Regions from separate parts of the Kitasatospora sp. NPDC048298 genome, predicted to be linked through region 2. Evidence: riboswitches for the same ligand, from Rfam matches in the RefSeq annotation. Region 2 holds a riboswitch; the other holds the start of a gene.
What was found. A riboswitch is a leader RNA that binds a small molecule or an ion and turns the genes downstream of it on or off. The one in region 2 is predicted to bind glycine.
Positions count from the first base shown of each region.

Region 1: it holds a riboswitch for glycine, as region 2 does, so the genes downstream of both, gcvT (glycine cleavage system aminomethyltransferase GcvT) here and gcvP (aminomethyl-transferring glycine dehydrogenase) in region 2, are expected to answer to the same signal.

Region 1 is NZ_JBICYZ010000002.1:40,539-43,737, forward strand. It holds gene ACGF0D_RS01420 (enhanced serine sensitivity protein SseB C-terminal domain-containing protein) at 1-345, opposite strand, end outside; gene ACGF0D_RS01425 (enhanced serine sensitivity protein SseB C-terminal domain-containing protein) at 463-1,266, opposite strand; glycine riboswitch at 1,548-1,649, shown strand; gene gcvT (glycine cleavage system aminomethyltransferase GcvT) at 1,879-3,000, shown strand; gene gcvH (glycine cleavage system protein GcvH) at 3,101-3,199, shown strand, end outside.
Region 2 is NZ_JBICYZ010000023.1:13,548-16,746, forward strand. It holds gene ACGF0D_RS18695 (MFS transporter) at 1-139, opposite strand, end outside; gene ACGF0D_RS18700 (PRC and DUF2382 domain-containing protein) at 299-1,435, opposite strand; glycine riboswitch at 1,663-1,766, shown strand; gene gcvP (aminomethyl-transferring glycine dehydrogenase) at 2,004-3,199, shown strand, end outside.

The DNA of each region.
Region 1 (3,199 bases), on a different contig from region 2:
GCGGTACAGCGAGGCCGCGATCTCCCGGCCCGAGACCACCTCGTGGGCCCGCGCCCAGCCGGAGGCGGTCAGCTGCTCGGACGAGGTGACGGCCGGCGCGTAGCCGTGGCCGCTGATCTCCATGTTCCCGTACTGGGCGTCCGGGCTGCCCGGCGTGCCGTGCCACAGCAGCATCCAGACCTGACCGTCCGCCAGCGCGTGCAGCAGCCGCTCGTACGCGTCGTAGCGCTCCGGCGCGACGTCGCGCAGGGCGCGCTCCAACGCGCCGGGATCAGCTCCCGGGCGCCCGGCCGGTGCCTGGCCCCAGGGCCCCGGCACACCGCCCGCTCCCGTTCCCGCACTCATGCGCCCACCTCGCCGCGCCTCTTTCCCTCAACCCGCCGACCCGTCGGCCGTCTGCACGCACCCTATGGCGCGGCACCGGCCACCGCCACGGCGACGTGCCTTTGATACGGACCCCGCTCAGACCCGCGCGTAGAACGGCTGTACCCGGGTGAGCAGCCACTCGACCACCGGGTCGTCGGCGAGGTCGAGCAGTACGAGGTGGACGCCGCCGGGCAGCGGCGCGGTTCCCAGGGCTCGCCCGAGTGCCTCGTTCACCGCGGCCGGATCGGCCGGTGCCGCCGCGTCCAGCTGGACGCCCACGAACATCACGGTCGGCTCGCCCTCGATGCTGGCCAGCGCCCTGCGGGCGGTCAGCACCCCGGGCAGCGCGGACAGTTCGCTCCGGCAGGCGGCCAGGAAGTGCTCCGGGTCCTCGCCCGGCACCGGCTCGCGCAGCGCCACCCGCCCGCCGGTCGGCTCCGACGCGTCGCCGGCGCCCTCCCAGCGGTCCGCGCGCGGACCGCGGCGCAGCTCGGCGACCCCCTGCGGCGGCACCGGTATGCCCACCGCCGCCTCCGGGTTCACCGCGATGCCCAGGCCCAGCGGCAGCCCGCGGGCGAACTCCCACACCGGCGCGATCGCGAAGGCCATCCCCGGCGCCTGCTGGAGGAACACCTCCTGCGAGGAGAACACCGGCACGTACGGGTCGCCGCCCAGCTCGATGGTCGGCAGGTCCAGCGACTGCCCCTGCGGGTCGGCCCCGGCCGGCAGCGGCACCCACACCTGGCTGCGCGCCAGCACCTCGATCACCCGCGGCGTCGCGCCCGGGTCCCCCAGGGCCGCGGTCAGCACCTGCTCCAGCTCGTTGGCCGGCCAGGAGCCACCCGCCGGCGCCTCCTCCGGTCCGCCCCACCCCTGCTGCTGCTCCACCGGGTACCCCATGCGCCGCCGATTCCGCCCTCTGCTGGTCGGCCGCCCACTGCTGCGCCGACGCGCAGCAGTCTAGGGCCCCGGGGCCTTCCTCTTTAGGGCTCGTGTTCGGGTGCTGTCCGGGGCCCGGCCTCGGGCGTACCCCGGCCTCGTGTTCGGGTGCCGTCCGGGGCCCGTGTCCGGATACCGCGCGGTGTGACCGGGTCCCCCCTCCCCTCGTCGCCCGGGACGTGCCATGATGTGCCCGTCCGACGGCATGCGCCGCGGGCCCCTACAACTCCACACCGGCCGCTCGAACCCGCGCGGGAGAGCCCGGAGTGCCGCTCAGGCACAGCCGGCGCCGAAGGAGCAAGTCCTCCCCGGAATCTCTCAGGCACCCCTACCGCACGGGTTAGGCACATCTGGAAAGCGGCGCACGGCCATGTCGTGTGCCCACCCACGGTGCAAGCCGTCATGCTGTCCCCCAAGCTGGAAACGGCTGCGGGCGGCGGGCGGTGAAGCTCTCAGGTTCGACGACAGATGGGGAGACCCACGCCGCCGCATGCCCGCGCGCAGGGTCGGCCCCCGAGCGGGTCCGATCCGGTGCGTGCACCCCTGAGTGCCCCGACCGAGGAGTTCCTGGCCATGTCGTCCCTCCGCCTGACCGCGCTCGACGCGCTGCACCGCGCCCTCGGCGCGACCATGACCGACTTCGCCGGCTGGGACATGCCGCTGCGCTACGGCAGCGAGCGCGAGGAGCACCTCGCCGTCCGCACCAAGGCCGGCCTGTTCGACCTCTCGCACATGGGCGAGATCACCGTCACCGGCCCGCAGGCCGGCGAGATGCTGGACCACGCGCTGGTCGGCTTCGTCTCCGCGCTCGGCGTGCTGCGCGCCCGCTACACCATGATCTGCGCCGAGGACGGCGGCATCCTGGACGACCTGATCGTCTACCGCCTGCGCGAGGACGCCTTCCTGGTCGTCGCCAACGCCTCGAACGCCCAGCTGGTCCTCGACGAGCTGATCGCCCGCGCCAAGGGCTTCGACGCCGTCGTCACCGACGACCGCGACACCTACGCGCTGATCGCCGTCCAGGGCCCGGAGGCCACCGGCATCCTGGCGAAGACCACCGACGCCGACCTGCCCGGCCTGAAGTACTACGCGATCCTCCCGGCCCAGGTGGCCGGCCGCGACGTGCTGCTCGCCCGCACCGGCTACACCGGCGAGGACGGCTTCGAGATCTTCTGCCACCCGGTCGACGCCGAGCCCGTCTGGCAGGCGCTTACCGCCGCCGGCGAGGGCCACGGCCTGATCCCGTGCGGCCTGTCCTGCCGCGACACGCTGCGCCTGGAGGCCGGCATGCCGCTGTACGGGCACGAGCTGTCCACCGACCTGACCCCGTTCGACGCCGGCCTGGGCCGGGTCGTCCGCTTCGACAAGACCACCAACGAGGGCGCCTTCGTCGGCCGCAAGGCGCTGGAGCAGGCCGCCGCCGCGGCCGAGACCAACCCGCCGAAGAAGCTGGTCGGCCTGGTCTCCGAGGGCAAGCGGGTGCCGCGCGCCGAGTACACCGTGGTCTCCACCGAGGGCGAGCCGATCGGCCGGATCACCTCCGGCGCGCCGTCCCCGACGCTCGGCCAGCCGATCGCGATGGCCTACGTCGACGCCGCCCACGCGGAGCCCGGCACCACCGTCGCGGTGGACGTCCGCGGCAAGCACGAGCCCGTCCAGGTCGTGGCGCTGCCGTTCTACAAGCGCGCCCGCTGAGTCTTCGTCCCGCCCCCGTTTTTCCCATACACGCACGTCGCAGCCGTCCGCGCGGCGGCCCGCTTCGTCGTGCCCGCTTCCCATCCTGGAGAATGACGCCATGAGCAACCCCCAGCACCTGCAGTACACCAAGGAGCACGAGTGGCTGACGGCCGCCGAGGACGGTGTCTCCACGGTCGGCATCACCGAGCACGCCGCC
Region 2 (3,199 bases):
CCTTGGCCAGCGAGGGCAGGATCGGGACGACCGCGGTCTGCACCACGCTGAACGACAGCATCGCCAGGATGAGGGCCGGCAGGACCCGGGCGCTGCTCTGCTTCTCGGCCGCGGTGGTGGGCTGTGGTGCCTCACTCACGGTTGCTTCCTCCCGTACATAGTGAATGAACTGAAGTAACCATGCAGGGAGATACTTCAGAGTGTCAAATATCGAGTGGTTAAGCTTTGGCAAAGTCGAAGGGTCGGGTACGCGACAAGGGCCCCGGACGGTGTCCGGGGCCCTTGCTGGTGGGGGCGGTCAGGCGAGCGGGCGTGCTGGGGCCGGGCGGGGGGTGTCGGGAGTGAAGGCGGACGGTGGGGTGTGGGGGTTCGTGGTGTCGTGGACCTCGACGTGCTCGCGACGGAGTTCCTCCCGGATCACCTCCTCGGTCGTGTACCGCTCGACGACCAGGCGGATCCGCTCGACGGGCGCGAGGTACTTGCGGGCCACCGCACGTTCCTCACGGAGAGTGACCTCCTGGACGGTCTCGGCGATCTCCTTGTCGGTGAGCGTGGCGCGCTCGGCCTCGCTGATCGGCGTCCGCTCGACCCGGACGCGCTCGCGGACCACCGGAACGCGGCGCTCGACCTGTTCGGTCGTCACGTACTTGCGCAGCTTCGCGGTGCCGAGGACGTGCCACTCGGTGGTGACCTCCAGCCGCTCCTCGCGGCAGGTGATCTCGACCGGGCTGCTCGGGGCGGCCGTGGGGGTGCCCGAGTGCGCGGTGGCGGTCGTGGTGGCCGCCGCCGGGGTGGGCATGGGGGCGGGCTGCGACTGCTTCGGTTCCATGGCGGGTGCGGCGGGGGCGGGCGCCGCCGTCGGCGGGGTGGCGGCCGCGGGGGTGCCGGGGGTCCGGGTGTCGGCCTCCGGGGCGGTCCTGGCGCTGTCGGGGGTGACGGGCGTGGCGGCGGCAGCGGGGGGCCTCGCCGGGGCGTGCTCGGGGGATCGCTCGGGGCTGTGGAAGGTGAGTGGCTTGGCCGGGGCCGCGGCGGTCGTGGTGGCGGCGGCAGCGGCCGCCGTGGTGCCGAAGTCGAGGTCGGGCTGCTTGGCCCGGCTCCCGTTCCCGTGTGGACGGCTGTCCATCGGGGTGTCGAGCCCGTAGTAGCGGTAGAGCTGGAGCTCCTGGGCGGGGGACAGGTGCTGGCCGACGCCGAAGTCCGGTGACTCCTTCACCAGCGACTTGTCGTACGGCACCCGCAGTTCGTCGCCCGCGAACTCGCTGGTGGTCAGCGGGACGAAGGCGTCCCGGCCGAAGATGCCGGTCCGGACCGCGGCCCACTCGGGCCGGCCGGTGGCGTCGTCCAGGTAGACCTCGTCGACCGTGCCGATCTTGTCTCCGTTGCGGTCGACGGCCTTGTGACCGATGAGGTCCCGGGGGTCGATGTCGGTCTGCACTTCTTTCCTCCCGCGTGCGCTGGGCCTGCGGAACTCCCGCAGCAGGGCGGCCGGAGCACCCGTCCCGTCCGCCACTTCACACCAAATGCCATGAATCGGACGGGCGCGAGCGGGGTGCGCCGGACGGGGTCGTGCGATCGGCCGTCCGGGGGACGCGCGTAGACCTCGAGTGACCCGACGCACCCGTGATCGGGAGGCCTCCCGCTGGTACCCTGGGCGGCGACCGCAGAGCCCGCTCGGGAGAGTCTCCGACAACGAAAACCGCTGGTCGGGGCGCCGAAGGAGCAACTCCTCCCCGGAATCTCTCAGGCATCCGTACCGTGTGGGGTAGGTCACTCTGGAAAGCAGGGCAGGAGCGTCGGCACGGAAGCCGGCGATCACCACCCTCACCGACGGTGCAAGCCGGCGGAGCGCCCACAGCGCCCCGTGCGGGTGAAGCTCTCAGGTCCCGATGACAGAGGGGGAGGCCTGTCGGGTCCGCCCGCCCAGGTTTGTCCGCCGCCCGCAGCGGCGAGGCCGGCCGGCGTGCGTACCCCCGCCGGTCCGTGACCAGGAGGCCTCGACCACCATGAACGCCCAGCCGAACGCGGGACGCCCCACCGGCGCCTCGACCCTCACCGAGCTTGAGCTGGCCAGTCCCTTCGAGAACCGCCACATCGGCCCCGACGCCGCCGCGCAGGAGAAGATGCTGGCGTCCGTCGGCTACGGCTCGCTGGACGAGCTCGCCGCCACCGCGGTGCCCGAGGCGATCCGTTCCATCACCGCCCTGGACCTGCCCGCGGGCCGGACCGAGGCCCAGGTCCTCGCCGAGCTGCGCGAGCTGGCCGACCGCAACCAGGTGCTCCAGCCGATGATCGGCCTGGGCTACTACGGCACCTTCACCCCGCCGGTGATCCTGCGCAACGTCATGGAGAACCCGGCCTGGTACACCGCCTACACCCCGTACCAGCCGGAGATCTCGCAGGGCCGCCTGGAGGCGCTGCTCAACTTCCAGACCCTGGTCTCCGACCTGACCGGCCTGTCGACCTCCGGCGCCTCGCTGCTGGACGAGGGCACCGCGGCCGCCGAGGCGATGGCGCTCGCCCGCCGTGTCACCAAGGTCAAGGGCGGTGTCTTCCTGGTCGACGCCGAGACCCTGCCGCAGACCCTCGCGGTGATCAACACCCGCGCCGTGCCGACCGGTGTCGAGGTCGTCGTCGCCGACCTGTCCGAGGGCATCCCGGCCGAGATCGCCGAGCGCGGCGTCTTCGGCGTGCTGCTCCAGTACCCGGGTGCCACCGGTGTGGTCCGCGACCTCGCCCCGGTGATCGAGCAGGCGCACGGCCTGGGCGCGATCGTCGCCGTCGCCGCCGACCTGCTGGCACTGACCCTGCTCAAGTCCCCGGGCGCGCTGGGCGCCGACATCGCCTGCGGCACCACGCAGCGCTTCGGTGTGCCGATGGGCTTCGGCGGCCCGCACGCCGGCTACCTGTCGGTGCGTACCGAGTACGCCCGCTCGCTGCCCGGCCGCCTGGTCGGCGTCTCCGTCGACGCCGACGGCAACCGCGCCTACCGCCTGGCGCTGCAGACCCGCGAGCAGCACATCCGCCGCGAGAAGGCCACCAGCAACATCTGCACCGCCCAGGTGCTGCTCGCCGTGATGGCCTCGATGTACGCCGTCTACCACGGCCCGGACGGCCTGGCCGACATCGCCCGCCGCACCCACCGCTACGCCGCCGCCCTCGCCGAGGGCCTGCGGGCCGGCGGCGTCGAGCTGCTGCACGG